Regions from separate parts of the Sporosarcina sp. SG10008 genome, predicted to be linked through region 2. Evidence: a T-box and tRNA genes for the amino acid it is inferred to sense, from the RefSeq annotation. Region 2 holds a T-box; the other holds one or more tRNA genes.
The links. The T-box of region 2 lies ahead of argS (arginine--tRNA ligase). A T-box ahead of a tRNA ligase gene usually reads a tRNA of that ligase, here a tRNA-Arg.

Region 1 (14,585 bases), 1.4 Mb from region 2:
CAGTTTTCACCATGCTGTCTTCTTTTTCATCTCCCGTTGCTTCTTTCACAACAGATTGTTCAAGATGTTCTTTCAGCGTCGCTACAGGATCTCCGCCAAGTGTCAAAATACGTTCTGCGATTTCATCCATATGTAACGTCGCTTCATTATAAAGTTCTTCAAACTTTACATGTAACGTGAAGAAATGATGACCTTTAACATACCAGTGATAGTTATGGAGCTTCGCATACATAACCGACCATGTAGAAACTTGGACATTCAATTCATTAATAAGTTCTTTCGACATATAAATCTCTCCCCTTATTGTTAAATATAATTCATCTCTCTGTTAATTTACCACCGAAGCATCTACAATAAACATCGAGGCATTAATAAGGAGTTTTTTAAATGAAAAAGATTTTAATTGGCTTTATTAAACTATATCAAAAAGTAATTTCACCCCTTACACCACCTTCATGCCGTTTCTATCCCACTTGTTCTCACTATGGGATTGAGGCAGTCGAAAAGCATGGAGCACTAAAAGGTTCATGGCTTGCGGTACGTCGAATTTCAAAATGCCATCCGTTCCACGAGGGTGGATTTGATCCTGTACCAGACAATGATATGCATAAAAAGTGATCTTTTTAGATAGAACGGTTTGACATAATTGTCGAGCCGTTTTTTTCGATTAAAAGAAATTCGCTTATTTAGTTGCCAAATTAGAAACACTCTTGTATGATAAAAAAGTCAGTTACACAAATCGGAATGATTACTATTAATAATACGGAGGATATATCTAATGAATAAGAAACTTTTTTTCATCATGTCATTACTAACAATTATGCTACTTAGTGCTTGTGGCGCTAAATCCACAGAAAACTCGGAAACTGGGACAGAGAAATTGTCTATTTATACAACAGTATACCCGCTTCAATACTTTACAGAACGAATCGGCGGCGACTACGTCGATGTGAAATCCATCTATCCTGCTGGCGCGGATGAACATACTTTTGATCCTACACAAAAAGATATGATGGGACTCGCGGACTCGGATTTGTTTTTCTATATAGGACTCGGCCTTGAAGGTTTTGTGGAAAATGCAGAAAAAACCATGAAAAACGAACATGTAAAAATGGTTGCAACAGCAGAGGCAATTCCTGATGAGATGCTAGACGAAGGTCATAGTGATGAAGGTCACGACGAAGATGCTGAACATGATGAACATGGACACGAAGGTCATGATCATGGGGGAATTGATCCCCATGTATGGATCTCACCACTGCTTAGTGTCGAACTTGCAACTTCTATCAAAGATGCATTGATTGCATCAAAACCTGAAATGAAAGACGAATTCGAGAAGAACTTTGAACAACTGAAAGTAGAACTTGTCGAACTCGATAGCAAATTCAAAGAGATGGCTTCCACTGTCCCTTCCAAAACGTTCTTTGTTTCACATGCATCATTTGGTTATCTAGCCGATTCATATGGACTGGAACAAGTCGCGATTGCGGGACTGAACTCACAAAGCGAGCCGTCACAAAAGCAATTAGCACAAATTGTCAAAGAGGCAAAAAATCACAACATCCACTATGTACTTTTTGAACAGAATGTATCATCTAAACTAACTAATGTCGTGCGGAAAGAAATTGGCGCTGAATCACTCATGCTCCACAATCTTGGCGTATTGACAGTGGATGATGTAAAAAACAACGAAGACTATTTTTCTTTGATGGAACAAAACATTGAAACGCTGAAGAAAGCGTTAAGTGGAAAGTAAATGAAGAAAGGTTGTCCCGTATACCAGATTTAATCTGGTATATGGAACAGCCTTTTTGTTTTTGCTGTGACAGTTTGGAGTTGCCCTTACAGTTTAATCATTTGACATGACAGTTAGCGCAATTGCCCTTACAGATTGATGACTTGCCATGACAGTCCAGAGTTGCCCTCACAGTTTAATCTGTTGCCAGGACAGTTCAAGCAATTGCCCTTACAGATTGATGACTTGCCGTGACAGTCCAAAGTTGCCCTCACAGTTTAATCTGTTGCCAGGACAGTTCAAGCAATTGCCCTTACAGATTGATGACTTGCCATGACAGTCCAGAGTTGCCCTCACAGTTTAATCTGTTGCCAGGACAGTTCAAGCAATTGCCCTTACAGTTTGAGGGGTTGCCATGACAGTTCAGAGTTACCCTCACAGTTTAATCTGTTGCCAGGACAGTTAACGCAATTGCCCTTACAGATTGATGACTTGCCGTGACAGTCCAGAGTTGCCCTCACAGTTTGACTTTAATTTCGACTTCAACCTTACTCCAAATCCACTGACTCTTTCAATTTTCGACGCAATAACTTATTTGACCCGTTACGCGGCAGTTCATCTACGAAGCGGAATGATTTCGGTACTTTGTAACGCGCCAATCGCTCTTCACAATACGCTATCAAATCAGCTTCTTTCACATTTCCTGACACTACGACAAACGCAACTGGGACACTTCCCCACTCGGAATGTTCTTTCCCGCAAACGCCTACCTCTCGAATATTCGGATGCGCTATCAGTACATTTTCAATTTCAGCAGGGTAAATATTTTCTCCTCCTGAAATGATTAAGTCGGATCTTCTATCGACGATATACAAATAACCTTCCGAATCAAGATAACCGATATCACCTGTTGGAAGCCAGCCATTTTCCAATGGATCCACTTCGGAAAAACGACCAATATATCCAGGTGTCACATGTGAACCGCGTATAAATACTTCACCTTTTTCACCTGGCGTTTCTGTATCTTTGATTTTGATTTGATTGAAAAACAATGGTTTGCCTGCTGAACCCATTTTCCTCATTGCATCACTTGCTGCTAAGGTCGCTGTTTGCGAACTAGTTTCTGTCATGCCGTACGTTTGGAGAACAGGAACTTCAAGTACTTTTGCCCGCTTCAAATAATCGATTGGAACGGGGCCACCACCTGCCAGCATTGATTTAAATGATGAATGTGCGACACTATTATCCTTTTCCAGTTCACGCAGAACTTTATCCAATGTAAGAGATACAACAGACATCCGTGTGACGGACCCATCCCTTACCGCAATCGCCGACTTGACCGCATCAAACTTCTCATGCAACTGAACCTCATTTCCGTATAGAACAGAACGAACGAGAATCGAGAACCCGCTAATATGAAATAAAGGCATCGCACAGAGCCAGACATCGTCTTCATCAAGCCCTAAATTTAGAACAGACGACAGTGCACTCGAGACGTGATTACCTGCAGTCTGACGGACCCCCTTCGGAAATCCTGTCGTGCCCGATGTATACATAATCGTAATGGTTCTGTCTGATTGCCAACTTTCCTGGATGACAAAAGCCTGTTCCGCACTTTCTTTGATCGTAGAAAATAGTAGCTGACGTACCGGCGTATCGGCAACAACACTACTCAGTTCATTCGACACAATTACCGTATTGGCGCCTGAATCATCCAATTGATATGCGATTTCTTTTTTCGACAACCGACTGTTTAGCATAACAATCTCAAGGCCGGCCAGCATACATGCATGAATGATGACTACCATTTCAGAATTGGAGGACCCAAGCAAGGCGATCCGTTCCCCTTCATTTAAACTGTTAGCCCTCAATTTTCGTGCAAGAACCACAGCATCATCTTTTAACTGTGCGAATGTCCACTTTTCCTCTTCGAACGATAAAGCTATTTTATCAGGCGTTAAATAAGCCCGTTGCATTAACCAATTTGGAATCATGCCATCACCATCCATTCAGAAAAAGCTGCCCGATTAGAGGCAGCTTTCTTAGTTTTTATCCAGTTTGATTACTGTCTAGGCTTCAGGCGCCAGCCCCTTGAGTCGCTTCAGTCTTGCTGAAAAGGCAAAGTACGCCTTTATCTTCAAGCCTTCCAGCGCTTGTCGGGGCTAAACGGCGCCTTACGCTTTTCTTTAATCAAGGAAAACGTGGGAATTGTCCGAAGTCCGGTTTGCGTTTTTCTTTGAATGCATCGCGGCCTTCTTTCGCTTCGTCTGTTGTGTAATAAAGAAGTGTTGCGTCGCCAGCCAATTGTTGAAGACCAGCAAGTCCGTCCGTATCCGCATTCATTGCCGCTTTCACGAAACGAAGTGCCGTAGGGCTCATGCCAAGCATCTCTTCACACCATTGGACCGTCTCGTCTTCCAGTTGTTCATAAGGAACTACTGTATTGACTAGACCCATGTCGAGTGCTTCCTGTGCGTTGTATTGACGGCAAAGGAACCAGATTTCGCGCGCTTTTTTATGGCCAATGATTCGTGCCAAGTAGCCCGAACCGTAACCTGCGTCGAATGAACCAACTTTAGGTCCTGTTTGTCCGAAAACTGCATTTTCTGCTGCAATCGTCAAATCACAAACGACATGAAGAACATGTCCGCCGCCGATTGCATATCCCGCAACCATTGCCACAACCGGTTTTGGAATAACACGGATTAGACGCTGTAAGTCCAAGACGTTGAGACGTGGAATTTCGTCGTCTCCTACATAACCGCCATGCCCTCGTACGGATTGGTCTCCGCCTGAACAGAATGCTTTCTCGCCTTCGCCTGTTAAGACGATGACTCCAATGCTTTGGTCGTCCCGTGCGCGTGAAAATGCGTCGATTAACTCCGATACCGTTTTAGGACGGAATGCATTGCGCACTTCCGGACGGTTGATTGTTACTTTTGCAATCCCGCCATACTGTTCGTATTTGATGTCTTCGTATGTACGTATCGTTTCCCATTGACGTGTCATAGTGATCCTCCTCGATTTTTCAACTCTGAAATATGCTCCTCTATCATTGTAGCAAATGTAGCCGGTTTTTCCACATGAATTGCATGTCCAGCATGTTCTATCGTTTCGTGGCGGACATTAGGGAAATCCCTCTGCATTTCCCGGGAAATATTTACGAACTTCGTGTCGAGTTTTCCCGTTATGAGCAAAACCGGAAGATTGACTGTTCCTAGGCTCTCCCAATAAGAAGCTTGGCTACCTGTTCCAATACCACGTAAGCTGTTCGCAAGGCCTATTTCACTCTGACTAAGCCGTTCATTCCTCACTGCCAGCTGCTTTTCTTCCGACAAAGTCTTCTGAGACGCGAACAAGGGAATATTTCCCCAAAAATCGATGAATGCCGGCAATCCGTCCCTTGTGATTCTGTCTGCCAGCCGCCTGTCAGCTGCTTGTCGTTCTTCTCTTTCCACTTCCGTCTTCAATCCTGGAGAAGAACTCTCGAGAATCAATGACGAGACCCGCATTGGATGTCGCACCGTATAAGCCAGTGCAATACGTCCCCCCATTGAATAGCCAACTAAGATGAATTGATCAAGAGAAAGCTCAGTAAACAGTTCCTCAAGGTCCTCTACTTGCTGATCCATAGAGTAGCGGCCAATGTCTTCCGGAATAGTCGATTTGCCGTGTCCCGTCAAATCGACAGCTATTGTCTGGTAGTTACCTTTTAGCAACTTTGTAATTTCACGCCATGATGTGGTGCTCCCCGTAAAACCATGTAGAAATACGATGACAGGTAGATTTTCTCCACCTTGGATTTCCACATGCATATTAATTTCACGTATACGAATAGTCTTTTCATTCATTACGATCAAGCCTGTCCGTGATTTGCTTCCATAGGTCTCGGTGCGCTTTCACATTCGCTTGACGATTCGTGAACACTTCGATAATACGCACTGGTTTTTCCTTCGCTTTATCGAGCTCCATTCCGAACTCTTCTGGCGTGTGGATTGCCGCATACTGCGCATCATACATCGCAGCAATGTGGCCGAATGTTAAGCCTGTTGGTGTGCCAAACAGCTCTTCAAAATGATTACCTGCATCAGCTTGCGGAAGGTACGAGAATATTCCACCCCCATCGTTATTAATAATGACAATGGTTAAATCTGCCTCGTGGAAACGAGTAACAATTAATCCGTTGATATCATGCAAGAACGATAAATCGCCAATTAACAGCCATGTTGGACGCTTTCTTGCCGCCTGGATACCGAATGCTGTCGATACAACACCATCGATACCATTCGTCCCGCGATTCGCAAAAATTTTAATATCCTTATCCGTCTTCCTGAAGAACGTGTCTACATCACGGATTGGCATGCTGCTGCCACTTACGAGGTCGCTCTCTGTGGGAAGGTGCTCAAATAATGTTTTTGCAAATATCCCTTCATCGCCAGCAACACCCTCATACTTATTTGTAATCGCTGATGCCGCCTCATTCGCCATCGTCCACAACTCTGTATAAGATGTCTTCGGTTTATCCACAATAATTTTCATGACTGTTTCGGATGAAGTCTGGATATGATGCGTAACGACACCGAGCGAATCCCTAAATTCCGGCGATTCATCCACCGCTATAACTGTAGCTGGTCTTACTTTTTTCAAGTAAAGCGAAAGCGGCTTCGCTACTGGCTGTGCACCAAAACGAATGACAGTATCAGGTACGACTTTCTCTTTGAATGCATCACTTTTTAATAGCGCATCATAATGATCAATACAGAGCGCTATGCATTGTTCAGGTACTTCCGTGCGAAGATTTGATAGCGGATCGCATAATACTGGCCATTCCAGTGCTTTGGCAAAGTTCCAAAATGCTGCTTTATCGAACCCTATCGGCATTTCACCAGCAATGATGAAGCCTTTTTCCGACGTTGCAAGCAACTGTGAAATTTGTTGGGCAGTAGATGCATCCAAACTGTCTACACTTTTAAATCGTTTTTTGAAAGTCATTTTCGGCGTTTCCCGATTAAAATCGATCAGAAGTGGTTCCCGGAACGGCACATTTAAGTGAACGGGTCCGCGTGGAGCTGTAGTCGCAACTGACAGTGCACGGCTAATATGGCGATCAATAAAGTCTTCGATATCCGGATTGTTTTCAGCAAGTGGGAAATCTACACTATATTTCACATGCTTACCATACATTCGAATTTGATCGATTGCCTGTGGCGCACCGACTTCCCTTAATTCATGCGGACGGTCAGCCGTGATAACAATAAGAGGAATACGCGCATAATACGCTTCTGTTATAGCAGGATGATAATTCGATGCTGCAGTACCTGACGTACAGAGAAGGACGACAGGATTACCGGATGCCTTCGCCAAACCTAATGCAAAGTAGGCAGCCGATCGTTCATCGACTTGCATATAGACATCAAGGCCTTTTGTTGAAGCGAAAGCGTAAGCCAGTGGTGTCGAACGAGAGCCTGGACTAATAACTACCGTTTTCACATCAGCCATCATCAAAGCAGCAGTCATTCTACGAACATAATCAGTCAAAACTGTACGGTTATCCATTCAGTTTTCCTCCAAGCGCCCGCATAACCGGTCTGAATTTCACCCATGTTTCATCGTATTCTTTATCTGGTTCAGAGTCTGCCACAATTCCTCCACCTGCGTATAAGTACGCACTATTGCCGTCAAGAAGTGCGGAACGGATTGCCACAGCGAATTCACCATTTCCAGCAGTATCTGTCCAACCAATTGGTCCAGCATAATAACCCCGATCCAAGTTTTCCTCAGAACGAATCATTTCCATCGCTATATCAGTTGGGACACCGCCTAGCGCCGGTGTCGGGTGAAGTGCTTGAACCAAACTAAAAATATCAGTTCCTTGTTCAACTTTTCCTTCAACTGGCGTAAACAAATGCTGAATATCACGGACTTTCATCAGTTTCGGTACTTTCGAAATTTTGATGTCTGTGCAAAATGTCTTAAACACTTGTGAAATCATATTAACGACATATTGATGCTCTTCTCGATTTTTTCTATCTTCAAGAAGTTCATCGCCAAGTTCGCGGTCTTCAGTTGCCGACTTGCCTCGTTTAATGGAACCCGCAACACATGCCGAATACGCACGGCCATTTGATATTTCAATTAAACGTTCAGGTGTAGCACCAAAAAATAATTGGCCGTCTTTTTGCAATCCAAAGTGATAACTTTCCTGCTGTTCATTTGATATATGATGAAGTGCAGTGACAGCCGGCACGTCATCTGCAAAGTTTAGTTTAACCGAACGTGCAATTACTACTTTTTCCGCTTCACCATTGTTAATTTTCTTTGTGACATCTGCAACGGTTTCCAGATAATGTTCTTTCGAAAGTTCCTCTATTGACACAACTTCCGGTTTTGTAAGCAGAGCGGATTCCTCGACTTGCGCGATATGAATTAGACGGTCTCTTTCATCCCTTAACTTCTCAAACTGTTCTGCCCCATCGTTGCTTTTTGTTACGAGGTTAATGGAAATTTCTGTCTTACCATTCGTAATCGACAACTGGAAAGAAGGTACAACGAAATGGGCCGATGGAAATGCATCCCACTCTGATTGCTTAACACTTTTCGGATCAAACGAGAAACCTCCAAAAAGAACAGGTTCCCGATCATTTTCTTCTTTAATAAGCGCACTACATAATTTTTTCCAACTTGTTGAAATATGTGTGAAACGATCATTCGTTCCATCACTTGTTAATACCGTAGCATGTCCAATACCAACAAGCGTTAAAGTTTTATCTGCATTTTGCCAATAGAAACGTTCATCTTTGTAACACGAATCCCCTGCTTCAAAAAACGCAAGTGGTGAGATTCTCCCCGCATCGACAGTTTCTGTAAAAAAACGCAGCTCATTCTGCCTAACATTTAATTGAGATTCACGGGTAGCGGTCAACTTCCGATTCATTATTTTCCCTCCGTACATTCATTCGACTGATTTAAAACAATACCTATAGTCTATCATACCGAATCAATGTCGTTTCAGCACATAATAAGCAGTCCATATGTTCACTCCACCCATTTTGGAGTACAATAGATAGGGTCATTAAAAGGATAGGGAGAGAGCCAAATTGCAACAGACAATAAAAGCGGATAAAGGCTGGCGTATTTGGTGGCAGCTTACACGTCCACATACACTAACGGCAGCCTTTGCACCTGTATTTCTCGGTACCATGATTGCACTAACTTACGGAAAATTACATTTTCCTTTATTCATCGCCATGCTCGTCGCGAGTGTTTTCATCCAAATGGCAACGAATATGTTCAATGAATATTATGATTTTAAAAGAGGACTTGATACAGAACAGTCCATTGGTATCGGCGGTACAATCGTCCGTAATGGTGTAAAACCAAAAACCGTGTTGAATCTTGCCTTTATGCTTTACGGGATTTCCGTCCTTATTGGTATCTATATATGTATGGAAACCTCATGGATGCTCGCAGTCGTCGGGATCCTGTCAATGATGGTAGGCTACTTTTATACTGGAGGACCGTATCCTATCGCCTACACGCCATTTGGAGAACTGTTTTCCGGTGTTGTCATGGGAATGTTACTTATCCTTATTTCGTTTTATATCCAGACAGAAACAGTAACGACAGAAGCGGTTCTGCTATCTATCCCAAGTATGTTGCTAGTCGCAGGTATTATGCTAGCAAATAATATACGTGATTTAGAAGGCGATAAGGAAGGCGGACGAAAAACACTCGCTATTCTTGTGGGCCGCTACAACGCAATTACAATCCTAATGCTATTTTTCATGATTTCCTATGGCTGGATTATTGCAATGATTCTCTTCGGTCATCTTACTCCATGGGCACTGCTTGTATTTCTTAGTGTCAAAAAGCCGATTGGAGCGATTACTGTGTTCCGAAAAAATCACATCCCAATACATGTGATGCCTGCGATGAAAAACACTGCAGTTACGAACACTTTATTCGGCTTACTATTAGGGATCGGAATACTCATTGGGCATCTGCTCTAACTAATAAAAAAAAAGCGTAAAGCCTCGATTTAACTCGAAGCTTTACGCTTTTTCTGATTTATATGTTTAGATGGAACGAAATAAAGGAAAGTTAAGTAACGATAGTCAACAATCTGTACTTTTGTTTATTAAGTACGGTGTGTATGTGCAGACTAATGCCATTACTAAAAAGGACGTGACAAAACTTGTTGAACGATAAACAAAAAGCCACTCTAAAAAAAGAACTATATGAAATGAAGGATCACTTAACAAAAACAGAAGAAGAAACAGATATTAAGGAAAGTGCACAAGAAGCTGCCGGCGAGCTGTCGATGTATGACAATCATCCCGGTGATATGGGTACAGAACTGTTTGAAAGAGAGAAAGACATGGCTTTAAACGTTCATGCTGGCTCTGAATTAGATAAAGTAGAAAGCGCCTTACAAGCGATGGTGAACGGTTCTTATGGGAAATGTGAAGTGTGCCAAAAAGATATACCATTTGGGCGACTTGAAGCAGTTCCTTACACAACTCTTTGCATCGACCATGCGACTGAGCAAGAAATCCCCAATGATCGACCTGTCGAAGAAGATACGCTTACCATGGCCAACCCAAATTCATTTTCCGGAGCGGCCCGGGATGGCGAAGACAGCTTTCAGGAAATCGCAAAATCTGGAACATCAGAAACCCCTTCCGATTTCAGCGGAGATCACGATGACTACAATACGTTATACGACAGCGGAATTTCAGATGGTGCAACCGAAGAATTTGAAGAATTCACAGGAACCGATATAAATGGAAAGTCACGCGGTTTCATCAGGTCCGATGCCTCAGAGAAATATGAAGCGGAACTGGATGATGAAGGAATCGAATCCCCTCTCGGAGATATTCCTTATCATGAAAAAGATAGTTATATAGAGGATCAGAAGAAGTGAAAAGAAACACCATAGGCCATTGCTTATGGTGTTTCTTTTCAGGATATTTTAGCTCACGTATGTTAATTAACCAAAAGTAACCAGTAAATGATTTAATCAAACACTAGGCGCTGCGTGTGCAGTTGCCTTTGAGTTGCTTTAGATAGAACGACCTCTTTACTATTATCGAGATATCTTGATGTGTAGGGATGCGACTTCGTAGCACCCTACACATTTTTCGGGAATCGTTTGGTGGTTATCCATCCGTTGCTCTCCAAAGGCATAAGTACACGAAATGCTAGAGCTTTTTGGGACGAAAGAATAGCGGGGCTTCTTAACTGGATAAAAGCCGCCAAAGATATAATTTTGGCGGCTGAAGTCTTCTCCATAGTCTTGTCTTTTTTATTTAAGAATGAAACAGAACTCCTACCAATATCGCTTCGACGCTGGATGGTCTATATGAGAAAGAGCATTTCATTATCTGTGATGAAATCTGCAACCTGGAGTACGTCTTTCTTGAATATAAGTAGTATCAACTAGTAATCACCTTATAATCTCGGCATATACATCTCAAAATCACATTTCTCTCGATAATGAACACCCTAGTGCAGGCGCGGCAAAGGCATCCCCAAAGCGTCAAGCGTTCTACAATCCACACCCCGAATTACAACTCTCTCCTTATTGAGCGCCACAGTAGATTCAATGGGATTCTTTAATTCAACATATATAGTGAGAATTTAAGTGAACTAGAAAACTATATATAAACAAATTAAAAAGTAGCTTTACAAGTTCATTAAGAACTTGTAAAGCTACTTTTATGTATGACCCCTACGGGATTCGAACCCGTGATACCGCCGTGAAAGGGCGGTGTCTTAACCGCTTGACCAAGGGGCCAAATTATATATGGCGGAGAAGGAGGGATTCGAACCCTCGCACCGCTTTCGCGATCTATACCCTTAGCAGGGGCACCTCTTGAGCCGCTTGAGTACTTCCCCATATATAAATGGCTCCGCAGGTAGGACTCGAACCTACGACCGATCGGTTAACAGCCGATTGCTCTACCACTGAGCTACTGCGGAATGGTGGGCCTAAATGGACTCGAACCATCGACCTCACGCTTATCAGGCGTGCGCTCTAACCAGCTGAGCTATAGGCCCTTTTTGGAGCGAGTGAAGGGAATCGAACCCTCATCATCAGCTTGGAAGGCTGAGGTTTTACCACTAAACTACACTCGCATAACAATGGTGGCTCAGGACGGAATCGAACCGCCGACACAAGGATTTTCAGTCCTTTGCTCTACCGACTGAGCTACTGAGCCACGTATTTAGTTTACATTAAGTCGTTAACTTATTCTAAACCTTATAGTATTAATATAAATGGCGGTCCCGACCGGGATCGAACCGGCGATCTCCTGCGTGACAGGCAGGCATGTTAACCGCTACACCACGGGACCATTTGGTTGCGGGGACAGGATTTGAACCTGTGACCTTCGGGTTATGAGCCCGACGAGATACCACTTCTCCACCCCGCGACAACAATATAAGTACTATTTAATTTCACCACTAGTTAAAAATGGAGGAGGTAGAGGGATTCGAACCCCCGCGGGATTTGACTCCCCTGTCGGTTTTCAAGACCGATCCCTTCAGCCGGGCTTGGGTATACCTCCATGGCTGTATATAATAGTGGTGGACCTTGCAGGACTCGAACCTGCGACCGGACGGTTATGAGCCGTCTGCTCTAACCAACTGAGCTAAAGGTCCTTTAAGATGGCGGCAGAGGGGATCGAACCCCCGACCTCACGGGTATGAACCGTACGCTCTAGCCAGCTGAGCTACGCCGCCAGGATCTTTATTAAAATTGTGTTGGTGGAGCCTAGCGGGATCGAACCGCTGACCTCCTGCGTGCAAGGCAGGCGCTCTCCCAGCTGAGCTAAGGCCCCATTATAGCTGGCAATTATTAAAGCACAAATCTACTTAAAATGGTATATTCTTTAAGCGGCGAATCTGCTTAAAAAGCTTAATGGTCGGGAAGACAGGATTCGAACCTGCGACCCCTTGGTCCCAAACCAAGTGCTCTACCAAGCTGAGCTACGTCCCGAAGAATTATAAAGTTTAAAAACATAATGGTGCGCCCGGCAGAAGTCGAATCCACAACCTCCTGATCCGTAGTCAGGTGCTCTATCCAATTGAGCTACGAGCGCATATAAGTGAAAAGTTATTAATGCCGAGAACCGGAATCGAACCGGTACGGTAGTCACCTACCGCAGGATTTTAAGTCCTGTGCGTCTGCCAGTTCCGCCACCCCGGCAAAAATATGGAGCGGAAGACGGGATTCGAACCCGCGACCCCGACCTTGGCAAGGTCGTATTCTACCACTGAACTACTTCCGCATTATAAGTGCGGGTAAAGGGAGTCGAACCCCCACGCCCGAAGGCACTAGATCCTAAGTCTAGCGCGTCTGCCAGTTCCGCCATACCCGCAATATAAATTATGACACTAAGTCATAAAAATGGTGAGCCATGCAGGATTCGAACCTGCGACCCTCTGATTAAAAGTCAGATGCTCTACCAACTGAGCTAATGGCTCGAAAAGTGGTGCCGGAGAAAGGACTTGAACCCTCAACCTACTGATTACAAGTCAGTTGCTCTACCAGTTGAGCTACTCCGGCTAATAGTTTTCATTATAAATAAAATGGTGGAGGATGACGGGCTCGAACCGCCGACCCCCTGCTTGTAAGGCAGGTGCTCTCCCAGCTGAGCTAATCCTCCTGGGTATAAGTGCGACAAACTTCAGTTGTTCGTCCTATTCATAAACCTATGTAATAATTGTTACAAGACCGGCGACGTCCTACTCTCACAGGGGGAAACCCCCAACTACCATCGGCGCTGAAGAGCTTAACTTCCGTGTTCGGGATGGGAACGGGTGTGACCTCTTCGCAATCGTCACCAGACTTGTATGGTCTTTTCTCAAAGACAATAATTATTATAACATATCATCTAATTAATTGCAAGTACTTTTTTTATGAACGGTACTTATTCGCTCAAAACTGAATAAAACAGACATTGTGCTACACAGAATCAGGGTAATCAAGCCCTTTTCAAAATTGGTTAAGTCCTCGATCGATTAGTATCCGTCAGCTCCACACGTCGCCGTGCTTCCACCCCAGACCTATCAACCTCATCTTCTTTGAGGGATCTTACTTACTTGCGTAATGGGAAATCTCATCTCGAGGGGGGCTTCATGCTTAGATGCTTTCAGCATTTATCCCGTCCATACATAGCTACCCAGCGATGCCTTTGGCAAGACAACTGGTACACCAGAGGTATGTCCATCCCGGTCCTCTCGTACTAAGGACAGCTCCTCTCAAATTTCCTGCGCCCGCGACGGATAGGGACCGAACTGTCTCACGACGTTCTGAACCCAGCTCGCGTACCGCTTTAATGGGCGAACAGCCCAACCCTTGGGACCGACTACAGCCCCAGGATGCGATGAGCCGACATCGAGGTGCCAAACCTCCCCGTCGATGTGGACTCTTGGGGGAGATAAGCCTGTTATCCCCGGGGTAGCTTTTATCCGTTGAGCGATGGCCCTTCCATGCGGAACCACCGGATCACTAAGCCCGTCTTTCGACCCTGCTCGACTTGTAGGTCTCGCAGTCAAGCTCCCTTATGCCTTTGCACTCTACGAATGATGTCCAACCATTCTGAGGGAACCTTTGGGCGCCTCCGTTACTCTTTAGGAGGCGACCGCCCCAGTCAAACTGCCCGCCTGACACTGTCTCCTGCCCCGATAAGGGGCATGGGTTAGAAGTCCAATACAGCCAGGGTAGTATCCCACCAACGCCTCATCCGAAGCTAGCGCTCCGGAATCCAAGGCTCCTACCTATCCTGTACAGGCTGCACCGGAATTCAATATCAGGTTACAGTAAAGCTCCACGGGGTCTTTCCGT
Region 2 (14,585 bases):
GCTTCAAGTTCAGCAGTAAAATGAACGATTAATCCATAATTTTTCTCAATCCATTTAAAATGTGTCCTAAAAGCAGCTTCGAGGCCAAGGTCATCTAAAGTAGCTGGTCGTAACTCAACAGACAAGTGACGAATATCATCCAGTAAACGCATCAATGAGCCTTCCGCTTGTTGAATCTTTTTGAGTACTTCAGAATCGACATTCATGTACTTCAACACACGCAAGTCAACAAGGGAACTTAACATTTCCTGTGCTACGCTATCATGTAATTCCCTCGACAACCTCTTGCGTTCATCTTCTTGTGCTTTAATGACATTTTTCATCATGGTTTTCTGGTTAAGTGTTTCTTGTGTCTTGTACTGCTTCGTCAAATCTCTCAACATGAAGACACGAATTCCATTTTCTTCATCGATGGTCTGATAACTTGCCGTGTACGGAGTTATTCCTTTGCCTTGCGTGTCCAGGTAAACTTGAAATGAGCTGAAATCTTTTTGTGGACTTACCAAATAGCAGGATAGGCATGTCTGAAGTTCCGATTCACTTGTATACCCTTTACAAGACATGCAAATTGCTTTTACATCTCCCGCAATCATTCCATTCAGTACTTCCGCACCTATAATAAGTTCCGCTGCACTATTCATAGCAATTACTTTTCCAGCTGAGTCAAAAAAGAAGATGGCCTCAGCTGAATTGTCGTACATTTTCATTAACAAGTCTGTCAACTGAAAACTCCCGATTTGCATCACTGTTTTACCATCTCCTTATTATAATACGGACCGAATCTCAGGCCGACATGATTTATAAAGCCTGAAAATTCTTCTGCAGTCATCCTTTTTCCCTCTCGATAAGCTACTAGTAACACACCATGGACGCGATTATATTTATAAAGAGGTATCGCTCCAAAACTTTTTAAGTCTTCTGCAATAATAATTGGATAGTTAAACAGATCCATTGAATCAAGTTCCAGGTCTCTATCGTGAACAAAAAATGGTTTTCCTGATTTAAAAACATGCCCTGCAACGCCTTTTCCAGTTTGCAAAGTGATACGTTTATATCGGTTGCTACGATTGCCTGTTACGTATTTCCATTTCTGGACGAAACGCATTTCCGCTGACTCAACAAGTGCCAGAGCGACAAAGTCGAAACCAAAAATCGATTGTAACCGTTCTATTTCTTGCTGATAATCAAATCTTAATTGTTCATCCATTGCTATTTCTCCCTATATAGAAAAAAGGCAAAGCTGCCTTTTTTCGTTCATTAGTTTTCACGGTGCCTTCTATACAGGATATAGCTTCTTCCTACATAATTCAACGGTACACTCCAGACGTGAACCAATCTGGTAAACGGCCACATTGCAAAAATGAGGAACCCAGATAAAACATGAAGCTGAAATGCCAGTGGTACACCTATCATATAGGCACCTTCCGGTCGAAAAATCAGCAAGGAACGGAACCATATTGAAATTGAACTTCGGTAATCAAATTCTGGCTGTGTAATACTAGTTGCAATTACACTGTACATACCGATGAATACGATGAACAGCAATAGGGAGTTGACGATTAAGTCTGATGCAGATGACAACTTACGTACGCTTTTTAATGCAAAACGGCGATATGTCAAAATAAACATCCCCGCAAATGTGACGACACCAAAAAATCCTCCACCCCAAACAGCGCCCATATGATACATATGATCACTAACACCAAGTGCTTGCGTCCATTCCTTCGGGACAGCAAGCCCCACGACATGGCCCGCTATTACGGGCATGATGCCAATATGGAACAGTAAACTACCTATCATCAGTTGTTTCTTTTCTATAAATTCACTTGATTTTGCAGTCCAGCCAAACTGGTCGTTCCGGTATCTGAAAATATGCCCTACAACAAATGTTGCCATACACAGATAAGGGATAATGACCCATAGAAATTGATTAGCCATTTGTAGGCGCCTCCTGACGAGCACATGACTTAAAGGTTTCCCTCATCCCCTTAATTAGATGGAAATAGGGACTATTATATTTCTCCAGCGCTTTTAACAGATGATATGTTCCGTCTTCCAAAACAGCGAGTAACATACCAAAACTTTGTTCTGCCCTCGGGTCACCTATCCATTCGCATGCGTAGATAAATTCACACATAAGCGGCAAGAAGTCGGACAGTTCACCGTCTGGCATATTCAGGCCAAACATTTCATAAAGCACTTTTAATTTAGCAAGCATTTGACCGCGATCTTTCGCATCCTGATACTTTACGTAAGTCATGAACAGCGTTGAATCCGTTTGGAAATCAAACGTATATGTATACATTTCCTGGATATCATCAAAGCTGTAGTCATGCATTAACTCCCAGTAAGTTTTAATATGCACATACGCCGGATGGGAAGAGTCAACTGACTCTTCCATGACTGACGGATGAAAGTTTATCTTTTCCGGGTACGTAAGTTGCTGTGCGAAGAAGCCAAATGTGTGTTTTTCGTTATACAGCTTCTGCAGATCAATCACGCCAAATCCCCCCGTAAAAGTTCTCTTCGTAAATTTCTTTACCTGACTTCGCTTGTGGTTGTGTACCACAACCATCACAGCTACTATCTTCTTGTTTTATACCTGCGTAGTTGTATGGACTTTCTGAAGTACCCATACTGTAGTCGCCCATTTCCACATAGCCTTCAGATCCTTGTGAACGGTATGCATTCATATGACCTTCTTTATGTGCTGTCGGGATAACAAAGCGATCTTCGTACTTTGCAATCGCCAGAAGTCTGTACATTGACTTCGTTTGATGAGCAGTCAGACCGACACGTTCTAGACGTGATTCATCGAATTCTTTACCAGATGACATGGCACGCATGTATGAACGCATCATTGCCATTCTTTGCAGTGCACCTTTCACTGTTTCGGTATCTCCTGCTGTAAGCATATTTGCGAGATACTGAATCGGAATACGCATTTCCTCAATTGCTGGGAAAATCATATCAGGATTCTTAATCGAGTCTTTACCTTCAAAATAGTTCATGATTGGGCTCAATGGCGGGACATACCATACCATCGGCAACGTGCGGTATTCAGGGTGAAGCGGGAAGGCAAGTTTATATTCAATTGCTAGTTTATAAACCGGTGAATTTTGTGCGCCTTCAATCCATTCTTCGGAAATACCATCTTTTCTAGCCTGAGCAATAACTTCCGGATCATTTGGATCGAGGAATAAATCAATTTGCGCTTTGTACAAATCTTTTTCGTTCGGTGTAGAAGCCGCTTCTAAAACGCGATCTGCGTCATATAAAAGAACACCAAGATAACGGATTCTGCCTGTACACGTTTCAGAACAAACCGTTGGTAGTCCCGACTCAATCCTCGGGAAACAGAATGTACATTTCTCGGCTTTATTTGTTTTCCAGTTAAAGTAGACTTTCTTGTATGGACAACCGGTCATGCAATAACGCCAGCCTCGACACGCTTCTTGGTCTACGAGGACGATTCCATCTTCATCGCGTTTGTAGATGGCGCCTGATGGACAGGATGCCACACAACTCGGATTGAGACAGTGCTCACAGAGTCTTGGCAAGTACATCATAAATGCTTGTTCAAAGTTAAATTTAATTTCTTCTTCTATCTTTTCAATATTAGGATCCATTGGTCCCGTAATGTGAGCCCCAGCAAGTTGGTCTTCCCAGTTTGGGCCCCATTCTAGATCAATGTATTCTCCTGTCACAACAGACTTTGCACGAGCAACGGGCGTATGTTTACTGTCTGGTGCCGAAGTCAGTTTTTCATAGTCATATGTCCATGGTTCGTAATAGTCCTTCATTTCAGGCATATCCGGGTTATAGAAAATCTTCCCTAGAGCAATTTTTGATAGCTTCGAACCGGATTTCAATTCGAGTTTACCTTTTTTATTAATTTGCCATCCGCCTTTATAAAGCTCCTGGTCTTCCCAGCGTTTTGGATAGCCTATCCCCGGTTTTGTTTCGACGTTATTAAACCACATATACTCTGCACCTTCACGGTTTGTCCACGTCGTTTTACACGTAACACTACATGTATGGCAGCCAATACATTTATCCAGATTCATTACCATTGCAACTTGTGCTTTAATTTTCAAGCCAGTTTACCTCCTTCATCTTACGGACTGCAACGTACTCATCTCGCTGATTTCCGATTGGTCCGTAGTAGTTGAATCCGTAACTGAGTTGCGCATAGCCGCCAACCATTTGCGTCGGTTTCATGTGAATTCGCGTCGGCGCGTTATGGCTTCCGCCTCGTTCCTCTGAAATTTCAGAGCCTGGTACTTGAATATGCTTGTCTTGCGCGTGATACATGAACATGGTTCCTTTAGGTATTCTGTGACTGACTACGGCACGTGCAGTAACAACACCGTTTCGGTTGTAAACTTCAAGCCATTGGTTGTCGTCAATACCATGCTCTTCGGCATTTTCACTGGAAATCCAGACAGTCGGTCCCCCACGGAATAACGTCAGCATATGCTGGTTGTCCTGGTACGTCGTGTGGATATTCCATTTACCATGCGGCGTCAAATACCTAAGTACAAGTGAATCTTGACCGCCTATGATTTTTTTGTCTCGCGGTCCGAATACCATTGGTGGAAGCGTCGGTTTGTAAACGGGTAGACCTTCTCCGAAATCCAGGAATAATTCATGGTCAATGTAGAAGTGCTGTCTTCCGGTCAATGTCCTGAACGGAACCAGTCGTTCGATATTTGTCGTAAAAGGCGAGTAACGGCGCCCAAGTTTATTCGAACCGGAGAATACTGGTGTCGGTATGACTTCACGCGGCTGTGCAGTAATGCTTGCAAACGTGAAGCGCTCTGCCGCGCGATCGGCTGAAATATCTTTCAGTTCAACGCCGGTATCTGCTTCTGCTGCTACGAAAGCCTTTTGAGAAACGCGACCATTCGTTGCAGAAGATAGTGTCAGCATTGCTTCTGCCGCATGTTTTGCTGTGTGCAGTTTAGGCAATCCGTTTTTGATAGATTCATCGAAATAGGTGCCGTTGATGCCCTTCATCATTTCATATTCATCGGCTACAGAAAAACTGACGCCGTGCGCTCCCACTTTACCAGTCGATAATAATGGTCCAAGCGTGACGTATTTATCATAAATTTGTGTATAATCACGTTCGACAATTGTCATAGCTGGCATTGTTTTACCCGGTATCGCTTCAACTTCACCTTTTTTCCAGTCCTTCACTTCGCCATAAGGCTGAGCAATTTCCTGGATAGAATCATGCGCAAGCGGTGAAGTTACAAGGTCTTTATAAACGCCTGGAAGATGAACTTTTGCCATTTCCGAGAATGTTTCCGCAAGTGCGCGGTAAATATCCCAATCAGAACGAGATTCCCAAAGCGGGTCAACTGCTGGGTTGAACGGGTGAACAAATGGATGCATATCTGTTGAAGAAAGATCGTGTTTCTCATACCAAGTTGCTGCTGGAAGAACGACATCTGCGTACAACGGAGTTGTTGTCATTCTGAAATCCAGTGCCACAAGAAGATCGAGTTTTCCTTCCACATCATCGCGCCAAACAATTTCTTCAGGCTTAACATCTTCATTTGGTGTTGCAAGCAGAGCGTGGGAAGCGCCGAATAAATGTTTCATAAAGTATTCCTGACCTTTTGCAGAACTCGACACTAAGTTGGAACGCCAAACAAATAGAGAGCGCGGGAAGTTTTCCGGTGCATCCGGATCTTCAATTGCAAATTTTGTTTCGCCTGACTTGATTTGTTCCAGTGTATAATTAACGATTTCCTGTGTTGTTGTTTTTCCTTCTTTGGCTGCCTCTTCTGCAAACGTCAGGCTGTTCTTGTTGAACTGAGGGTAAGATGGCAACCAACCAAGTCGTGCAGCCAAGACGTTATAGTCTGCAGGATGCTGATAGCGGGCTTTTCCTCCTGTCGGTGACATAAGAAGATCCGCGCCCATTTCCTCGTACTTCCATTGATCAGTTGCAAAATAGAAATAAGATGTCGCGTTTTGAAGTCGCGCCGGCGCTTGCCAGTCACGTGCAAATGCGATTGTGCTCCACCCTTCAATCGGACGGCATTTTTCTTGACCAACGTAATGGGCCCAGCCACCACCATTAACGCCTTGACAACCAGTTAACATAACGAGGTTAAGGATCGATCTATAAATGGTGTCACTGTTAAACCAGTGGTTAATACCCGCTCCCATAATAATCATCGAACGGCCGCCTGTTTCAAGCGCATTATGTGCAAATTCCCGCGCGATTTGGGTAACCAGTTCAGGTTTAACACTTGTGATTTTCTCCTGCCATGCTGGCGTGTAGAATGATTCTGCGTCGTCATAACCAGATGCTTCGAGATCACTACCAATCCGGTTTACACCATACTGGCTGAGCATCAAATCGTGAACAGTTGTTACAAGACTTTCGGTTCCGTCTGCAAGTGTTACTTTTTTCACCGGAATCGGACGTTTGAATGTTCCGTTTGACACATTGTCAAAGAATGGGAAAACAATTTCTTTCCATTCCGCGCCATGATCGGCCACTGACAAGGCCGGTTCAACGCGTGTTCCGTCTACATTATCAAGAATTAGATTCCACTTCTTGTCCTCTTCCCAACGTTGTCCCATCGTACCGTTCGGAACAATAATTTCATTTGTCGTTTCATCAAAAATAACCGGTTTCCACTCAGCGTGCTGGGATGCTTGCGCTATATCACTTGCCCGTAAAAATCGACCCGCTTTATAAGAATCTTCATGTGTATCGAGTGTTATCAGGAAAGGCATATCTGTATATTGTTTCGCGTAATTCAAGAACATCGGCTCTTTACGCTGTTCATAAAATTCATCGAGAATGACGTGCGTCATTGCTTGAGCAACTGCAGCGTCCGTTCCGGGATTTGCCGCAATCCAGTCATCCGCATGTGTAACACTTTCTGCGTAATCCGGGGCCACAGAAACTACTTTCGTTCCTTTGTAGCGCACTTCTGTCATGAAGTGAGCATCTGGCGTTCTTGTTAGCGGTACATTCGATCCCCACATAATGATGTAACCAGCGTTAAACCAATCACTCGATTCAGGGACGTCTGTCTGCTCACCCCAAATTTGTGGAGAAGATGGCGGTAAATCCGCATACCAGTCATAGAAGCTAAGCATTTCGCCGCCAAGAAGAGAGAGGAATCGTGCACCTGACGCATAGCTGACCATTGACATTGCTGGAATCGGTGTAAATCCAGCTATCCGATCGGGACCGTACTTTTGGATTGTGTAAATAAGCTGTGCCGAAATCATTAAGGTGGCATCTCTCCAGTTAACCCGGACATGGCCGCCTTTTCCGCGCGCTTTTTTATATTCATCTGCCTTATTAGGATCTTCTACGATGCTAGCCCATGCTTTTACAGGGTCTTTCAGTTCAGAAACTGCTTTAGTCCACATACGCCATAACTTCCCTCGTATGTATGGATACTTCACGCGAAGCGGGCTATATTCATACCAGGAAAATGAAGCTCCACGGGGACATCCACGCGGTTCAAATTCAGGCATATCAGGGCCACATGAAGGATAATCAATTTGCTGGTTTTCCCAAGTAATAATGCCGTTTTTCACAAATACTTTCCAACTGCATGACCCTGTACAGTTCACGCCATGCGTTGTCCGAACCACTTTGTCATGAGACCAACGTTGGCGGTACATATTTTCCCAATCTCGACTTTTTTCTTCTAAAATTGACCAATTTCCTGAAAAACGTTCAACTGGCTTGAAATAATTAAGTCCAAATTTTTTCTTCATTGGAATAGCTCACTCCTTTTTAGAATAACTAACGATCTATGACGGGAATCAAAGACTTATTCATTCACATACTATTAATTTTAAGAATAATCCTGATTCTTTCCTAGTAGGGATGTGCCTATTTGATGTGGGGAATACCCTTATAAAAAGAAAAGCGGAAAGCGCCCGGAGCTAACCAACGTTCCATGTTGAAAATCTATAGTTTCTATCTTCAAATTAAAAAGCCGCCTACTCTGCCCATTACGGACTAGATTAAGCGACCTTTTTCGAATCGATATATACGTGTTATTACTTTCTCTGTCTCTATCAGTATTGCTCCAAACTTACCGAGCACCCTGGCGAACGTTAAAACGACCCCCGCTAGCAAACCTAGCCATGCAAGTGGTTTCATACTATCCCAGACTCTTTCATATCTATTTCTATAGTCATAACGTACTTCGCTAAACCATTCCACATAAAAAACCACCTTTGTAGATAGGTGGTTTTTTGTCCTTTAATCAATCACAGTGCGACACGGACACGGTCGAATAAGTTGTTATTTTCGAGATGGACATGTTCAAATGTGTCTTTTTCAAGTTGTGCAAGACGTGCGTACACAAGCCTATACGTTCCGCAGGCTTCGTCTGGTAGCGTGAAATTATTCGTTAGATCACGTATTTCAAATAATAATTTTCCTGCGTGTTCGTGCTCTTGCTCAAGTTCCTTTACAAGCGGCTTAACCTTTTCTTTCAATTCAGGTGTAGGATTTTCTAAAAACTCCAGAATTAACGGAAATACATTGGCATCTTCGTCTGCCGTGTGATCAAGAAGTTCACTTCGTAATTCTTTAAAGTTTTCTTGAACGCGAAGAAGATGCGGATGATTTTCTCCATGGACACGGGCAACCTTTGTAATGTACGGTGCGAGAAGCGGTAATTCTTCCCGTAGCCCAGTATGATACTTTTCTTGAATATAGGAGACGAGCGTTTTTGAACCGAATGACGTTGGATCGATGCCACTTTGCTGCTCGCGTTTCTCCTCTATTTTTTTGACACTATTTAGAACCTCTTCAGGATTGAGTTTTCGTTCTTTAGCTGCATCTTTAAGAGCAATTTTTCCACCGCAACAGAAATCGATGCGCAAACTTCTAAACAAATCAGCACTTTGAGGGAGCTCCGTGACGATATCACAAACTTGTGTATCAAGTGTTAGTCGACTCATAATTTTTTCCTCCTCTGCTTGTTTTAATGAGAATTATTCTCACCCTTAGTTTACAAGGCAGCCATTCGTACCGATAGTAGGGTTTGCCCTATTTAAGATACTACATCCCCATTCAAATCCCTTCTTACTTGAAAAAAAAACGCACACGATTTTTCCCGTGTGCGTTCATATACTTACAAATCATCAAATCCATTAAGATCGCTTGTTTTGACGTATTGACGTGATGATTGTTCAAAGAAGTCGGTTTTTGTATCGTCGAAGCTGTCGACATATGCACGAATCCATTTCATTGGGTTGTCAGTGAACTCCGGATAAATTTCACTAAGTCCGAGCATGCGAAGCATTTTGTTCGCGCGATATTTCACATAGCCTTCCATTTCGGCAAGTTCGATACCTTCAATATCCGCTAGTACGTAACGGCTCCAGATGACTTCCTGTTCGACCGAATGTTTGAACTGATCGTAAATCCAAGCCGTAAATTCATCTGTATTTTGTTCAGGGTTTTCTGCAAGTGCTGCGCGGAAAATGTCACTAATTGCTTTCCCATGTTGCAATTCATCACGATTAATATACGAAATCATTGTCGAAGTACCGACCATTTTCTGATTGCGTGCGAGATTGTAGAAGAATGCGAATCCACTATAGAAAAATAGCCCTTCAAGCAGCGTCGTATAGACCATCGCTTTCAATGCTGATTCGATTGTCGGACGCTCGGCGAAGTCATTGTATACTTCTACAATGCGCTCATTCCGTTTCAATAGCACTTCATCTGAGCGGCCCATTTCAAATGAAGCCATCTGCTTATTAAGTGTCGTAACGGAAGATAGTACGTACGCATAGCTGTGATTATGTTCACTTTCTTGATCGGCAATTGTGGCCATAATTGATTTAACAGAAGGATCGGTTGTATAATCCGCCATTTTCAAAGCGATTGTCGTCTGTGGTCCGTCAAGTGTCGCGAGTAAGCCAATAATTTTAAGAAATGCGTCTTGTTCCGGCTTTGTCAGCGTCGAGAATTGCTTAACGTCTTGTGTCATATCGACTTCATTGGCCGTCCAGAATAGTGAACGGATTTGTTGACGCAATGTATAGAAATGGGGATGTGCGATGTCATTCCAGTTGAGGATACCACTCGCCTTGCCCCCGAAAATAGCCGTTGATTTGTTTGGATGTGCAGGTTCCAAGACCTTCACTCGTTTAAGTTTTTCCAATTTCTGATGACTCCCTTCGACCATTCAATTACTTTTTCTTGCTGTATGCCACGTGGACTTTGTTCGATTTTAAGCGGCTCATAAGGGGATGCGTAAAACCGCGCTAACTTCACCGCTGCGTGGCAGAATAATGCATCGCCGCCAAATTGGGTATCACCCGTTCCGAAGACGTATACATTATCCGGTTTATACCCCACATCCGCTACAAAGTCTTTTACTTCGTCAGGCGTTGAGCCTTGCTCCCACGTGAATGACCCCAAGAGCATCGCATCGAAATCACGAGGGTTCGGAATGACGCCCCCACCGATTCGAAACGTTGTAACAGCTATATTTTCCGCTACTAGCGTTTCTTCAATCATTTCAGCAACTTCCTGCGTGTTTCCGCTCCACGATGCGTAGACGATTAAGAATGACACCATTCACACTCTTCGATATCCGTCGCAGTTGAACGTGTGTAGTATGTCGTTTTCATACCAGACTTCCACGCTTGCAAATGAAGTTCAAGCAGAACCGATGCACGAATTGAATTCGGAACATAGATGTTGAAAGAAATTGCTTGGTCAATATGGCGCTGTCTTGCTGCGTTTTGTTTGATTGACCAACGCTGATCGACAATATAAGCGGAGCGTCGATAGACGTCATATGTGTTGTGATTAAGGTCAGGCGCAACAACTGGAAGCTTATAATCTTTCTTTTCTTCATGATAAAACGGTTTGAAAACCGGATCAATTGATGCAGTTGATCCTGCGATAATAGACGTCGAGCTATTCGGTGCAATTGCCATCAAATAACCATTTCTCATACCATTTGTTGCAACATCGATGCGGAGTTCATGCCATTCCTTCGAGTCATAGTTCTTGTTGTCGAAATAAACGCCAGACTGCCATTCGGATCCTTCATATAATGGGTACGATCCTTTTTCAGTAGCCAGTTGCATCGAAGCTTTAATCGTCAAATAAGCTATTTTCTCATATAATTTATCAGCGTAATCCACTGCTTCGTTTGATTCCCATTGAATGTTTTGCAAGGCAAGCAAATGATGCCAGCCAAATGTCCCTAGACCGATTCCACGGTAACGCGCGTTAGTTCGTTGCGCTTGGACAACCGGTATTTTATTAAGATCGATGACGTTATCAAGCATGCGCACTTGAATTGTAATGAGTCTTTCCAAAACGCTTGCTGGAACAGCTCGTCCCAGGTTAATGGATGATAAATTACAGACGACAAAATCGCCCGGTTTTGAACGCGTGACCACGATATCGTCTTCGAGCGTAACAGACTCGAATTCAGTCGGGCTCATATTTTGCGTGATTTCTGTGCAAAGATTCGATGAATAAATCATGCCTTCATGTTTGTTAGCATTCGCACGGTTCACTTCATCACGGTAAAACATATACGGCGTTCCCGTTTCCAATTGGCTACGCATAATCCGTTTCATAAGATCGATAGCAGGAACGATTTCCCGACTAAGTTCAGGATTATTAACACACTCTTCGTATTTCTCACGGAACGAACCTGCCCCTTTTGTTTCATCGTAAAAGTCCTCTAGTGAATAACCCATAACCACCCGAACTTCATGCGGATCAAACAAGTGCCAGTCCCCACGTGCATCAACTTGTTCCATATAAATATCAGGAAGGCAGACGCCCGTGAAAATATCGTGTGCGCGCAAGCGGTCGTCTCCGTTGTTTAACTTGAGGTCAAGGAACGTAAAAATGTCTTTGTGCCAAACATCGAGATAAACGGCGATTGCACCTTGTCGCTGACCAAGTTGGTCAACACTTACTGCCGTGTTGTTCAACTGCTTAATCCATGGAAGTACGCCACTTGAAGCGCCTTTAAATCCACGAATGGATGACCCACGACTGCGGACTTTCCCCATGTAAACACCAATGCCGCCACCGTATTTCGACAAGTTAGCTATATCCGTATTGCTGTCATAGATGCCTTGCAAAGAATCGTCGACCGTATCGATAAAGCAACTTGATAACTGGCCGTGCGGTTTTCCAGCATTCGACAATGTCGGCGTTGCAACCGTCATATAGAGACTGCTCATCGCCCAGTATGATTCCGCTACTTTTTCAAGCCGGTTAGTTGTCTCATCCTGCATCAATGTCATCGCAATAACAAGCCAGCGCTCTTGCGGAAGTTCAACCGATTGTTTGCTAAAGTCAACAGCGACATAACGGTCCATAAGTGTTTTCAAACCGATATATGTAAATAGCTTGTCCCGTTCTGGTTCGATTAGATTACCGAGAATAACAAGATCTTCGCGTGAATACTTTTCAGTTAAGACGGGTGTGTATAATCCCTGCTCGACTAGACGGGCAACGTTTTCAGCAAAATCCGTATAGACCTTTGCACCGCGAAGCTGAGCTTGACGATTGTAAACATCACGTAAGTGAATTCGGGCCGCAACGAAAGTCCAGTACGTCGATACCTCATCGATATTGCTGAGCGTTTCTAGAATCATCGCTTTTGTCCATTCTGATGCGCTTGCTCCAGGATGACGCTCATTCCATTTTTCACTTGCAGCAAATAATGGACGAATCTTCTCCCCACCAAACTCGTTCTGTAAGTCTTCCAATAGCATCTGCGTACTCGTCTTAGTAATATTCATTGTCATTTTCATCGGCTCCTTTATCAAACCTAATTTTTCTATTTCCAATAAAAAACGATAATCCCACCTTTTTCAGGCAGATCCATCGTTTATGAGTTTTATTTACTGAGGGATAATTTGTTGGCTGTAGTTAGGAGTCAAGAACTTATTTGACACTCTAAATTCCTATTTGTCAACAATACAGCTTTCGTTCAATTTCGCCACTAACACTATATGTAGTGTCTTAATCATTATACTTACCCTAACATGTTGTGGTCTAATCGTAAATAGGGAAAAAGTTTACTTGCCCTACCATCAATAACTTATCCACATATCCACAGTCATTTTCTCGTGTCGCTTTGACCGTCATCATCGTCATTCTTGCAAATGATACACAAGTTATAAACATTAATTTAAAATCTAAAAAAATATCCTTTTTTCCCGATGTCGGTTCTATTTTGTCATTCAGCACTAAATGCAGTGTTCTACACATAGTTTAGAAGTTAACTCCAAACAGTTTTCACTTGTGAATTATTGTTACTTTCAATTGACAGCCAATCACCATTTTGATACATTCAACTACAACATCTGTGATGAAGAGAGTAGCAATGATTTCTTTTTCAGCGAACTGGGGAAGGTGGAAGCCCGGTAAAGAATACTTGTGAACCGCACTTCGGAGATGCTTTTCCAAGCGTTTTAGAAAAGCCGGTGTCTCGCCGTTATGAGGAAGTGGCCCTATACGGGCAATTTGAGTGGTACCGCGGAAGTAAGCTTTCGTCTCATTAATTTGAGATGAGGGCTTTTTTTTACGCTTTTTTAGTTCAATCAACCAAAAGGAGTGTTGACAATGAAAATGGATGTCTTGCAAGTGCTGCAACAATTTAGTCCGATTCCATTGGATGAAAACATGCTAGAAAAGCCTGTCCATGCACATTTAGGCGATTTGGCTTTACCATGCTTCCCATTCGCAAAGGAACTTAGAAAATCGCCTGTTGTCATTGCCAATGAAATCGCCCTGGCAATCGAACATCCGCTAATTCGTAAAGCAGAAGCCGTCAACGGATATGTGAATATCTTTCTGAACCGTACTACAATTACCAGTGCCCTACTGCAGAAAATTCTGGATCCATCCGTTTCCTATGGGTCATCTAATGAAGGAAATGGCGGGATTGTCACAATCGATTTATCTTCCCCCAACATTGCCAAACCATTTTCCATGGGGCATTTGCGCTCCACCGTCATCGGAAATTCGATTGCACTACTACTCGAAAAGAATGGTTTTAAGACCGTAAAAATCAATTACATCGGAGATTGGGGCACACAGTTTGGCAAGCTACTGACAGCCTACCGGAAATGGGGCAACGAACAAGAGGTCCAGCAAGCTCCAATCCAGACGTTGTTAAAACTGTACATCCGATTCCATGAAGAAGCAGAGCACAATGATTCGCTTAACGCTGAAGGCAGAGCAGCATTCAAATCCCTGGAAGACGGTGATAAGGAAGCACTGGCTTTATGGAAGTGGTTCAAAACGGAATCCCTCAAGGAATTTCAACGCATTTATGATTTGCTGGGTATTACCTTTGATTCCTATAACGGCGAGGCCTACTATAATGACAAGATGGAACCCATCGTTAAGGAAATAGCAGATAAAGGACTCTTAATAGAATCAAATGGTGCACTCGTGGTTGAACTGGGTGAGGATATGCCACCTTGTTTGATTATGAAATCAGATGGCGCGACGTTATACGCCACACGCGATTTAACCGCTGCAATCGATAGAAAAGAAACGTATGATTTCGTGAAATCTCTCTATG

Region 1: it encodes a tRNA-Arg, which carries the amino acid that the T-box ahead of argS (arginine--tRNA ligase) is inferred to sense. The anticodon was not compared.

What each region holds. Positions count from the first base shown of each region.
Region 1 is NZ_CP172607.1:447,753-462,337, reverse strand. Features, by position in the region: gene ACGLYD_RS02400 (Dps family protein) at 1-286, opposite strand, end outside; gene yidD (membrane protein insertion efficiency factor YidD) at 388-618, shown strand; gene ACGLYD_RS02390 (metal ABC transporter solute-binding protein, Zn/Mn family) at 779-1,756, shown strand; gene ACGLYD_RS02385 (o-succinylbenzoate--CoA ligase) at 2,284-3,729, opposite strand; gene menB (1,4-dihydroxy-2-naphthoyl-CoA synthase) at 3,926-4,744, opposite strand; gene menH (2-succinyl-6-hydroxy-2,4-cyclohexadiene-1-carboxylate synthase) at 4,741-5,586, opposite strand; gene menD (2-succinyl-5-enolpyruvyl-6-hydroxy-3-cyclohexene-1-carboxylic-acid synthase) at 5,579-7,291, opposite strand; gene ACGLYD_RS02365 (isochorismate synthase MenF) at 7,284-8,669, opposite strand; gene ACGLYD_RS02360 (1,4-dihydroxy-2-naphthoate polyprenyltransferase) at 8,833-9,744, shown strand; gene ACGLYD_RS02355 (TraR/DksA C4-type zinc finger protein) at 9,930-10,658, shown strand; tRNA gene ACGLYD_RS02350 (tRNA-Glu) at 11,460-11,531, opposite strand; tRNA gene ACGLYD_RS02345 (tRNA-Ser) at 11,542-11,632, opposite strand; tRNA gene ACGLYD_RS02340 (tRNA-Asn) at 11,642-11,716, opposite strand; tRNA gene ACGLYD_RS02335 (tRNA-Ile) at 11,718-11,794, opposite strand; tRNA gene ACGLYD_RS02330 (tRNA-Gly) at 11,799-11,872, opposite strand; tRNA gene ACGLYD_RS02325 (tRNA-Phe) at 11,880-11,955, opposite strand; tRNA gene ACGLYD_RS02320 (tRNA-Asp) at 12,015-12,090, opposite strand; tRNA gene ACGLYD_RS02315 (tRNA-Met) at 12,094-12,168, opposite strand; tRNA gene ACGLYD_RS02310 (tRNA-Ser) at 12,211-12,303, opposite strand; tRNA gene ACGLYD_RS02305 (tRNA-Ile) at 12,321-12,397, opposite strand; tRNA gene ACGLYD_RS02300 (tRNA-Met) at 12,405-12,478, opposite strand; tRNA gene ACGLYD_RS02295 (tRNA-Ala) at 12,501-12,576, opposite strand; tRNA gene ACGLYD_RS02290 (tRNA-Pro) at 12,658-12,734, opposite strand; tRNA gene ACGLYD_RS02285 (tRNA-Arg) at 12,761-12,837, opposite strand; tRNA gene ACGLYD_RS02280 (tRNA-Leu) at 12,859-12,944, opposite strand; tRNA gene ACGLYD_RS02275 (tRNA-Gly) at 12,952-13,026, opposite strand; tRNA gene ACGLYD_RS02270 (tRNA-Leu) at 13,035-13,116, opposite strand; tRNA gene ACGLYD_RS02265 (tRNA-Lys) at 13,147-13,222, opposite strand; tRNA gene ACGLYD_RS02260 (tRNA-Thr) at 13,229-13,304, opposite strand; tRNA gene ACGLYD_RS02255 (tRNA-Val) at 13,329-13,404, opposite strand; rRNA gene rrf (5S ribosomal RNA) at 13,471-13,586, opposite strand; rRNA gene ACGLYD_RS02245 (23S ribosomal RNA) at 13,740-14,585, opposite strand, start outside.
Region 2 is NZ_CP172607.1:3,706,412-3,720,996, forward strand. Features, by position in the region: gene ACGLYD_RS17340 (ATP-binding protein) at 1-743, opposite strand, end outside; gene ACGLYD_RS17345 (GAF domain-containing protein) at 743-1,207, opposite strand; gene narI (respiratory nitrate reductase subunit gamma) at 1,258-1,938, opposite strand; gene narJ (nitrate reductase molybdenum cofactor assembly chaperone) at 1,931-2,500, opposite strand; gene narH (nitrate reductase subunit beta) at 2,493-4,097, opposite strand; gene ACGLYD_RS17365 (nitrate reductase subunit alpha) at 4,087-7,761, opposite strand; gene ACGLYD_RS17370 (hypothetical protein) at 8,009-8,215, opposite strand; gene ric (iron-sulfur cluster repair di-iron protein) at 8,263-8,961, opposite strand; gene ACGLYD_RS17380 (ribonucleotide-diphosphate reductase subunit beta) at 9,135-10,172, opposite strand; gene ACGLYD_RS17385 (flavodoxin) at 10,151-10,591, opposite strand; gene ACGLYD_RS17390 (ribonucleoside-diphosphate reductase subunit alpha) at 10,576-12,798, opposite strand; T-box leader at 13,353-13,556, shown strand; gene argS (arginine--tRNA ligase) at 13,619-14,585, shown strand, end outside.